2 regions of the Stenotrophomonas sp. a6 genome follow, and region 2 is predicted to be linked to the other one. Evidence: predicted binding sites of a transcription regulator. Region 2 holds the regulator's gene; the other holds the start of a gene.
The links. The regulator FliA, encoded in region 2, starts transcription of late flagellar genes. The targets are predictions, from matches to a motif close to TAAAGTTTNNCNNNCNNNGGCCGATAA.
Positions count from the first base shown of each region.

Region 1: Q9Q79_RS20290 (GGDEF domain-containing protein) is a predicted target of FliA. The motif match lies at 2,668-2,694, and genes of this name have one in related genera.

Region 1 is NZ_CP133161.1:4,439,729-4,444,337, forward strand. It holds gene Q9Q79_RS20275 (lytic murein transglycosylase) at 1-260, opposite strand, end outside; gene egtD (L-histidine N(alpha)-methyltransferase) at 345-1,319, opposite strand; gene egtB (ergothioneine biosynthesis protein EgtB) at 1,316-2,587, opposite strand; gene Q9Q79_RS20290 (GGDEF domain-containing protein) at 2,738-4,018, shown strand; gene Q9Q79_RS20295 (YchJ family protein) at 4,022-4,414, opposite strand; gene Q9Q79_RS20300 (TSUP family transporter) at 4,517-4,609, shown strand, end outside.
Region 2 is NZ_CP133161.1:2,108,046-2,112,654, reverse strand. It holds gene flhF (flagellar biosynthesis protein FlhF) at 1-885, shown strand, start outside; gene Q9Q79_RS09790 (P-loop NTPase) at 872-1,759, shown strand; gene Q9Q79_RS09785 (RNA polymerase sigma factor FliA) at 1,756-2,499, shown strand; gene cheY (chemotaxis response regulator CheY) at 2,557-2,949, shown strand; gene Q9Q79_RS09775 (protein phosphatase CheZ) at 2,949-3,554, shown strand; gene Q9Q79_RS09770 (chemotaxis protein CheA) at 3,557-4,609, shown strand, end outside.

The sequences.
Region 1 (4,609 bases), 2.2 Mb from region 2:
ACCAGCGCGGCCAGGTAGTCCCAGATCGGCGTGGTGAATTCGGGCTGTGCATCGAGCAGGCCGAGCACGCTCGGGTCCGGGGTGAGGCCGGCGGTGATCGCGTTGAAACGGTCGGGACTGATGCCTTGTGTCACAGCGGTGGCCTGCAGGCCCGACAGGCAGCGGCTGAACGCCGGATCGATGTCGCCGGCAGGCGCGGCGGGCGCTGTCGGCGCCGAGGCAAGAGCGGCCGCCAGGCCGAGCGTGGTCAGAATGGGCATGGCGTCCTCCGTGTTGCCGTTGCACGGCCATCTTAGGGGTAGCGCTGCTGCTGAACCTGAAGCGGTACCGGCTGGCCGTCCGCCCTAGATGGCACGCAACAGGCGCAGGCCATAGGCCGGGCCTTCAGCATCCCAGCGCTGCATGACCTGCAGGCCAGCCGGCTGCAGCAGCGCTTCGAAGCTCTCGTCGGTGTACTTGTGGCTGTATTCGACGCGGATCGGTTCGTCGGCCTCGAAATGGAAGGTCCGGCCATCCAGATGGACGTCCTGCGCCCACTGGCTGACCAGGTCGGTTTCAATGCGCAGCCGCGCGGTGCTGTAACGGGCGCGGTGACGGAATCCGTCGAGATCGAAGTCGCTGCCGATCTCGCGATTGAGCCGGGCCAGCAGGTTGAGGGTGAATGCGGCGGTGACGCCCTGCGCATCGTTGTAGGCTGCTTCGATAAGCGCCGGATTCTTGTGCAGGTCGATGCCGACCAGAGCCAGGCCGTCGCGGCCCATCGTCTGGCGCATCGCGCGCAGCAGCGCGACCGCGTCTTCGCCTTCAAAGTTGCCCAGCGTGGAACCGGGGAAGAACAGCAGCCGTCGCGCGGGTTCGCGTTCGGGCATGGGTACGGCGACGGGACGGGTAAAGTCGGCACAGACCGGCAGCATCTCCACCTCGGGCAGCGCCGGGGCCAGGTGGTCGATGCTGGACAGCAGCGCGGCACGCGAGATTTCAATGGGCGTGTAGGCCACCGGGTCGTGCAGGGCGGCCAGCAGCAACGCGGTCTTGCGGCCACTGCCGCTGCCCAGTTCCACCACGTGCAGGTGCGGCCCGACGCTTCGGGCGATGTCCGGCAGTACCCGTGAAAGCAGGGCCAGCTCGGTGCGCGTGGGGTAGTACTCGGGGGTCTGCGTGATCTGCTCGAACAGGCGCGAGCCGCGCGCATCGTAGAAGTACTTGGACGGCAGCTGGCGCGGCGTGCGCGACAACCCGGCCACCACGTCGGTGAGGATCTGCTGGCGGCCGGGGGTGAGATCGGTCAGCGCCTGCAGTGCGTCGTGCACCGTACTCATGCGAGATCCCTGGCCAGGCGCAGCCCGGAGAACTGCCAACGCGCCGGGGGCATGAAGAAATTGCGGTAGCTGGCACGCACGTGGCCACGCGGCGTGGCGCAGCTGCCACCGCGCAGCACCCATTGCCCGCACATGAACTTGCCGTTGTATTCACCGAGGTTGCCGGCGAAAGGGCGGAAGCCCGGGTAGGCGCCATACGCACTGTGGGTCCATTCCCATACATCGCCGAACAGCTGACGCAGTCCACTGCCCCCTGCAGCCTGCGGGTGCAGCCGATCGTCATCGGCAAAATGACCGCGAGGCGGCAGCGTTGCGGCGGCAGCCTCCCACTCGAACTCGCTGGGCAGGCGCGCACCGGCCCAGCGGGCGCAGGCATCGGCCTCGTAGTAGCTGAGGTGGCAGACCGGCGCATGCGGATCCAGTTCGCGCCAACCGCCCAGGGTGTACTCGCGCTGCAGGGCGTCATCCCAGTACAGCGGGTGCTGCCAGCTCTCGGCTTCGCGCAGCGCCCAGCCTTCGCTGAGCCACCAGCGCGGTTCGCGGTAGCCGCCGGCGTCGATGAAAGCGCGGTACTCGGCATTGCTGACGGGACGCTCGGCCAGTGCGTGCGCGGGGAGCAGCACGCGATGCGCCGGCGATTCGTTGTCGTAGGCGAAGGCGGTGTGCTGCGGCCAGGCTGCGGCGCCGATGGTGACGATGCGCTCGGGCGACTCGATCCAGCCCTGCGCACTGGCAGGGCTGGTTGCAGGCTGCAGGTCCTCGCGGTAGGCCGGCTGCAACGGATTGCACCAGAACGCGTGCTTGATGTCGGTGAGCAGCAGTTCCTGGTGCTGCTGTTCGTGCTGCAGGCCCAACTGCAGGTGCTGCAGTGCCTGCTCATCAAGGTCGCCTGCCGCCAGCCGCGATTGCACCTGTGCATCGACCTGCTGGCGGTAGTCGCGCACCTGCTGCAGCGATGGCCGCGACAGCAGCCCACGCTGCGGCCGGGCATGCGCCGGGCCGAGGCTCTTGTAGTAGCTGTTGAACAGGTAGTCCCAGGCAGGGTCATGCGCCGGTGCAGGTGGGAAGCCGGCCAGCACGAAGCGTTCGAAGAACCAGGTGGTGTGGGCCAGGTGCCATTTGCTCGGGCTGGCATCGGCCATGCTCTGCAGCATGGCATCTTCGGCGCTGAGGGGGGCTGCCAGGTGCATGCTGCGGTTCCGCACACATGCGTACTGGCGGGCGAGATCGCGCTGCGGGGCAGCGACGGCGGTGGCTACGCTGTCCATCCGGGCAGCATCTGCGCAACAGGGTGAGTGCGATGTCATCGTTCGACGTCAACGCGTTCACATGCGTGACCATCCCGCATTCAAGAAGCCGGTGCGAACGCCGCTAACGGCAATGCTGCGGCCGCGTCGTCACCGCGCTGGAATTCCTGCTTGCCCCTGCATCCGCTCCGCCAGCCTGCGCATTACCTGTTCGTGCTGCCCGCCGTGCTGGTTGCCGTGGTGCTGTGGGCAGCACTGGGCAACGAAGACGTTGCCAGTCCGGCCCAACGCATCCTGCCCTGGCTGCTGGCCTGCCTCGGCGCCGGCCTTGCCCTGCTCTACCACCAGGTGCGTACGCTCTGCCTGCTGCTGGTGGTGGCGGTCATGTTCGCGCTGCTGCACCAGGACGTGGGCGGCTACCTGCACAGCGGCCACGTCACGGCGCTGACACCGCTGCGCTTCCATGCCATTTCGGCCTGGTTGCCCTTGCTGTTCGCGGGCCTGGCATTGTGGCCCGAGCGCGGGCGGCGCCGCCACGACCTGCTGTTGCGGAGTGTTGCCAGTGGCACCGCGCTGATGATCTTCCTGCTGCTGGCCACGCAGCAACCCCGGGGCATGCACGATCTGCTGTCCAACCGCCACTGGAGCTGGATTCCGGCCGACTGGAACGCGCTGGCACAGCTGCCAGCGCTGCTGTTCCTTCTGGCAACCGCCGCGCTGGGCTGGCAGGCCTGGCGGCATCCGCGCCCGTTGCACACGGCGATGCTGCTGGCCCTGCTGTGCCTGTGGTGGATGCTGCCACGGGTGTTCCTGCAGCCGGTGCTACTGCCGGCACTGGCCAGCGCGGCCCTGCTGCTGATGCTGGGCGCGATGCTGCAGGAGTCCTTCCATATGGCCTTCCGCGATGAGCTGACCGGCCTGCCGGGGCGCCGCGCCTTCAATGAGACCCTGCAGCGGGCGCGCGGCACCTACAGCATCGCGATGGTGGACGTGGACCACTTCAAGTCGTTCAACGACACCCACGGCCACGACACCGGCGACGACGTGCTGCGCCTGGTGGCCTCGCGCCTGGGCCGGGTGGGCGATGGTGGCCGGGCGTTCCGCTATGGCGGCGAGGAGTTCGCGGTGGTGTTCCTGGATCGTCCCGCAGCGGCCTGCGTGGATGCAGTCGAGGCGCTGCGGCAGACCATCGAGGACACCCGCATGCAGCTGCGCGACCGGAGCACGCGCAGCCGCGACGATGAAACAGGGCGCCGGCAGCGCGGACGCGGCGGAAGCGGGCAGACGGTGCAGGTGACGGTGAGCATCGGGCTGGCAGACAGCCGCGTGGATGAGCGGCCAGCGGCAGTGATCAAGGCCGCCGACCAGGCGCTGTACGCAGCCAAGGACGGTGGTCGCAACCAGGTCCGCGCGCATGCCGGCCAGCGCGTGCTGGCGGCACGCGGCGGCTGAGGCTCACACCGCGTCGAGGTAGTACCAGCGGCCGTCGACGCGCAGGAAGCGGCTGTGCTCGGCCATCTTCACCGCGCTGCCGCCGCCCACGCGGTAGCGGGCGGTGAAGCGCACTTCGGCGCTGTCGGCGCCGGTGACGGTGTGCTCGTGCACGGTCAGGCCCAGCCAATGCGTACGCTGGCCGGGCGCGTCATCCAACGACAACTCGGCCGGACGGGTATCCGGATGCCAGCTCTGGCGCAGATAGTCCGCCAGTCCCCGCACATAGGCGCTGTAACGTGATCGCATCAGGCGCTCGGCATCGGGGGCGGCCTCACCGGCATGGAAACGGCCACAGCAGGCGGCGTATTCGGCGGGAAGGCCGCAGGGGCAGGGATCGGTGGGTTTTCGGCTCATGCGGACATTGTCGCCGGGTTGTGCGGATGGATCCACGCGGGGCACCGGTCAACCAGTGCAGGACAGGCGTATGCTGTCGCGCCCCCATATCGATTGATCGCCGTGCTGGAACTGGTTCCCCCTGAGTTGTGGTGGCTGGTGGTCATCGCCTTCACCGCCGGGCTGGTCGATGCCGCCGTCGGTGGTGGTGGGCTG
Region 2 (4,609 bases):
CGCCAGGAAGTGGCCGGCATGCGCCAGGTGATCGAGCGCGAGATGAACCGCTTCACCGACGAGCGCCTGCGTGGCAGCCCGGTGCGCGCCACCGCGCTGGACCTGATGGACGAGTACGGTTTCGACGCCGGGCTGGCCCGCGACGTGGCCATGCAGATCCCGCTGGAGACCGAAGCCCATCGTGGCCGAGGCCTGATGCTGGGGCTGATCTCGCGCAAGCTGCCGATCGCCCCGGTCGACCCGCTGGAAGAAGGCGGCGTGATCGCCCTGGTCGGCCCGACTGGCGCCGGCAAGACCACCACCATCGCCAAGCTGGCCTCGCGCTTCGCCGAGAAACACGCGCCGCGTGACGTCGCCCTGGTGACCACCGACACCACCCGCATCGGCGCCCGCGAGCAGCTGTACGGCTACGGCCGCCAGCTCGGCATCGCGGTGCACGAAGCCAACAGCGGCACCGACCTGGACCAGCTGCTGGAACGCCTGAAGGACTACAAGCTGGTGCTGATCGACACCGCCGGGCTGGGCCCGCGCGACCGCGCGCTGGCCGCGCAGCTGCAGTGGCTGCGCGCCGCCCGCCAGGTACGCACCCTGCTGGTGCTGCCGGCCAACACCAGCTTCGGCGACATGGACGAGGTGGTCCGCCGCTTCGGCGCCGCCAACCTGCAGGGCCTGGTGTTGAGCAAGCTGGACGAGACCGGCCGCTTCGGCAACGCCCTGTCAGTGGCCGTGGACCACGCCCTGCCGATCACCTGGGTGACCGATGGCCAGGATGTTCCGGAGGACCTGCACCGGGCCAGTGCGGCCAATCTCGTACTTCGCCTTGAAGATTTGCGCCGCGCGGCCGATATGCCCTGCAACCCGGAGTTGAACCATGCCGTCGCGTGAGTACGCCAAGCTGACCAAGACCTTCCCGCTGTCGGCCACCCGCAGCGAGCCGCTCGGCCCTGTGCGCACCATTGCCGTAACTGGCGGCAAGGGCGGCGTGGGCAAGACGAATGTGTCCGCCAACCTGGCGGTGGCACTGGCCGGGATGGGCAAGCGCACGCTGCTGCTGGACGCCGACCTGGGCCTGGCCAACATCGACGTGATCCTGGGGCTGAACCCGACCTTCACGCTGGCCGACCTGGTCGCCGGCCGCTGCTCGCTGGACGACGTCATCGTCGAAGGCCCGAACGGCGTGCTGGTGGTGCCGGCCGCGTCCGGCCGCCGGCACATGGCCGAGCTGGCCCCGGCCGAGCACGTCGGCCTGGTCAACGTGTTCTCCGAGCTGGAACGCGAACTGGACATCATGGTGGTGGACACCGCCGCAGGCATCACCGACGGCGTGCTGACCTTCTGCCAGGCCGCGCAGGACACCGTGGTGGTGGTCTGTGACGAGCCGGCCTCGATCACCGACGCCTACGCGCTGATCAAGGTGCTGTCGCGCGAACGCGGCGTGGACCGCATCCAGGTAGTGGCCAACATGGTGCGCGACCCCAACGAGGGCCGCGTGCTGTACGAAAAGCTGACCCGCGTGTGCGAGAAGTTCCTCGCCGATGTTTCGCTGAACTACCTGGGCTGCGTGCCGCAGGACGACTGGCTGCGCCTGTCGGTGCAGCGCCAGCAGCCGGTGGTGAAGGCCTACCCGTCCAGCCCGGCCGCGCTGGCGATCACCGAGATCGCGCGTCGCACCGCACGCTGGCAGGCGCCGACCGAACCGCGTGGCGGCGTCGAGTTCTTCCTCGAGCGCATCCTCAAGCAGCGCGGGGTGGCCGCATGAAAGGCGCAGCCCAGTACAGGGAAGTCCAGCGCTCGGCGGCCAACGAGGTCATCGCCCAGCATTCGGACCTGGTGCGGCGCATCGCCCACCACCTGGCCGCGCGGTTGCCGGCCAGCGTTGAAGTGGACGACCTGATCCAGGCCGGCATGATGGGCCTGATCGAAGCGTCGCGCAGCTACGACGCCGACCAGGGCGCCTCGTTCGAGACCTATGCCTCGATCCGCATCCGCGGTTCGATGATCGACGAGATCCGCCGTGGCGACTGGGTGCCGCGCTCGGTGCACCGCCGTGCACGCGATGCCGCCGCCACCATCCGCCGCCTGGAACAGAGCAGCGGCCGCGCCGCCAGCGCCACCGAAGTGGCCGCAGCGATGGAGATGCCGCTGCCCGAATACCTGCGGTTGATGGAAGACGCCGCCCGTGGCCAGGTGCTGAGCCTGGAGTCGCGCATCGAGGACCAGGGCGAGCTGGACACCGTCGCCCAGGGCGGCCCGACCCCGCAGCAGGTACTGGAGCGTGGTGAGTTCGGCCGCGAGCTGGGCAAGGCCATCGGCCACCTGCCCGAGCGCGAACAGCTGGTGCTCTCGCTCTACTACGAGCAGGAACTGAACCTGAAGGAGATCGGCGCGGTGCTCGGCGTGAGCGAGTCGCGGGTCTGCCAGATCCACGGCCAGGCGGTGCTGCGCCTGCGTGGCCGGCTCAAGATTTTCGAGGCGGCGGACGCCGGCCTGGAAGAATGAACATGCCCGAGGCGGCTGCCCCCGGCCGCCCGGAATGAACAACAAAGGAACTCTGCTTTGAACAAGAACATGCGCATCCTGATCGTCGATGACTTCTCGACCATGCGTCGGATCGTCAAGAACCTGCTGGGCGATCTGGGCTTCACCAATACCGCCGAAGCCGAGGACGGGCATGCCGCGCTGTCGCTGCTGCAGAGCCAGCCGTTCGATTTCGTGGTCACCGACTGGAACATGCCGGTGATGACCGGCATCGAGCTGCTGAAGGCGATCCGTGCCGATGCCAAGCTGAAGACCCTGCCAGTGCTGATGGTCACCGCCGAAGCCAAGCGCGAACAGATCATCGAAGCCGCCCAGAACGGCGTGAACGGCTACATCATCAAGCCGTTCACTGCGCAGACGCTGGAAGAGAAGCTCGGCAAGATCTTCGAACGCCTGGCGGCCAGCGCCTGATGGATACCACGGTCGACAAGAGCGCCCTCGCCCTGCGCCTGCAGGAAGCCCTGGACGCACTCGAGTCCGGTGACGAGGCCGCCTGGCGGCAGCGCATCGACGGACTGGTCGCGCTGCGTACGCAGCCGATGATGAGCGGCCTCTCGCGGCTGGCCCGCGAGCTGGGGCAGGCACTGGGTGAGCTGCCGACCGTGCCCAGCGAGGCCGGTGAGCTGGACGACGCCTGCGCACGCCTGGACCACGTGGTGGCAATGACCGAACAGGCCACGCACCGCACCCTGGACCTGGCCGAGGAATGCCGCAGCCTGACCGAACAGCTGCGTGCTGAAGGCCTGCAGCCGGGCCAGGACGCGCAGCTCGAGCGCATCCGCCACAACCTGACCGAGATCGCCCTGACCCAGAGCTACCAGGACCTGACCGGGCAGATCATCCGTCGCGTGGTCGGCATCGTCCGCCGCGTGCACGAGGGCTTCGGCGCACTCGGCCTGCCGCCGGAACAGCATCGCACCGACCCGGAACTGGCCGGGCCGGCACTGAAGGGACTGGACCGCCACGCGGTCTCGCAGAACGACGCCGACGACCTGTTGTCGGATCTGGGGCTGTAAGCATGAGCGCGGTATCCGACGACATCACTGCCGACTTCATCATCGAGGCACAGGAAATCCTGGATCGCCTGGGCGAACAGCTGGTGTCGCTGGAGCAGGCACCGCAGGACACCGAGCAGCTCAACGCGGTGTTCCGTGGATACCACACGCTCAAGGGCGGTGCCGGCTTCCTTGGCGTCACCGCGATGGTCGAACTGTGCCACGCCGCTGAAGAGGCCCTGGGCATCGCGCGTGCCGGGCAGGCGGTGCTGCAGGCCCACCACTTCGACGCCGCCCAGCAATCGCTGGACTACCTGCAGTCGATGCTGGACGCCGTGTCCTCCGGCACCGAGCCAGGCTATGCGCCGCCGGACCTGATCGCGCAGTTCGACATGAACGGTGGCACTGCCGCGCCGGTCGCTGCGGCCGCCCCTGCGGCAGCTGGCAGCGACCTGATCACCGACGACGAATTCGAGGCCCTGCTCGACCAGCTGCATGGCGGCAACGCACCGACCGCGGTCGCGCCGGCCCGGAAGGCCGACGACGGCCTGATCAGCGAAGACGAGTTCGAAGCGCTGCTGGACCAGCTGCACGGTGGCGCTGCGCCAGGCGCGAAGCCTGCTGCCACCGTCGTGGCGGCACCTGCCGCTGCACCGCGCCCGGCGCCCGTACCGGCGCCCGCCGCCAAGCCGGCGGCCAAGCCGATGGCCGAGGCCGAGCACACCGTGCGCGTGGACACCAAGCGCCTGGATGCGATCGTCAACCTGATCGGCGAACTGGTGCTTTCCCGAAACCGCCTGAAGACCCTGCGTGCACGCCTGCGCGACGAGGAGCTGGACCGCGCCGTATCGACGCTGGACATCGCCACTGCCCGCCTGCAGTCGGCGGTGATGCGTACCCGCATGCAGCCGGTGGGCAAGGTGTTCTCGCGCTTCCCCAAGGTCGCCCGCGACGTCGCCCGCTCGCTGAAGAAGGAAGTGGACCTGGAGCTGGTCGGCGCCGAAACCGAACTCGACCGCAACCTGGTCGAAGCACTGGCCGATCCGCTGGTGCACCTGGTCCGCAACGCCATCGAC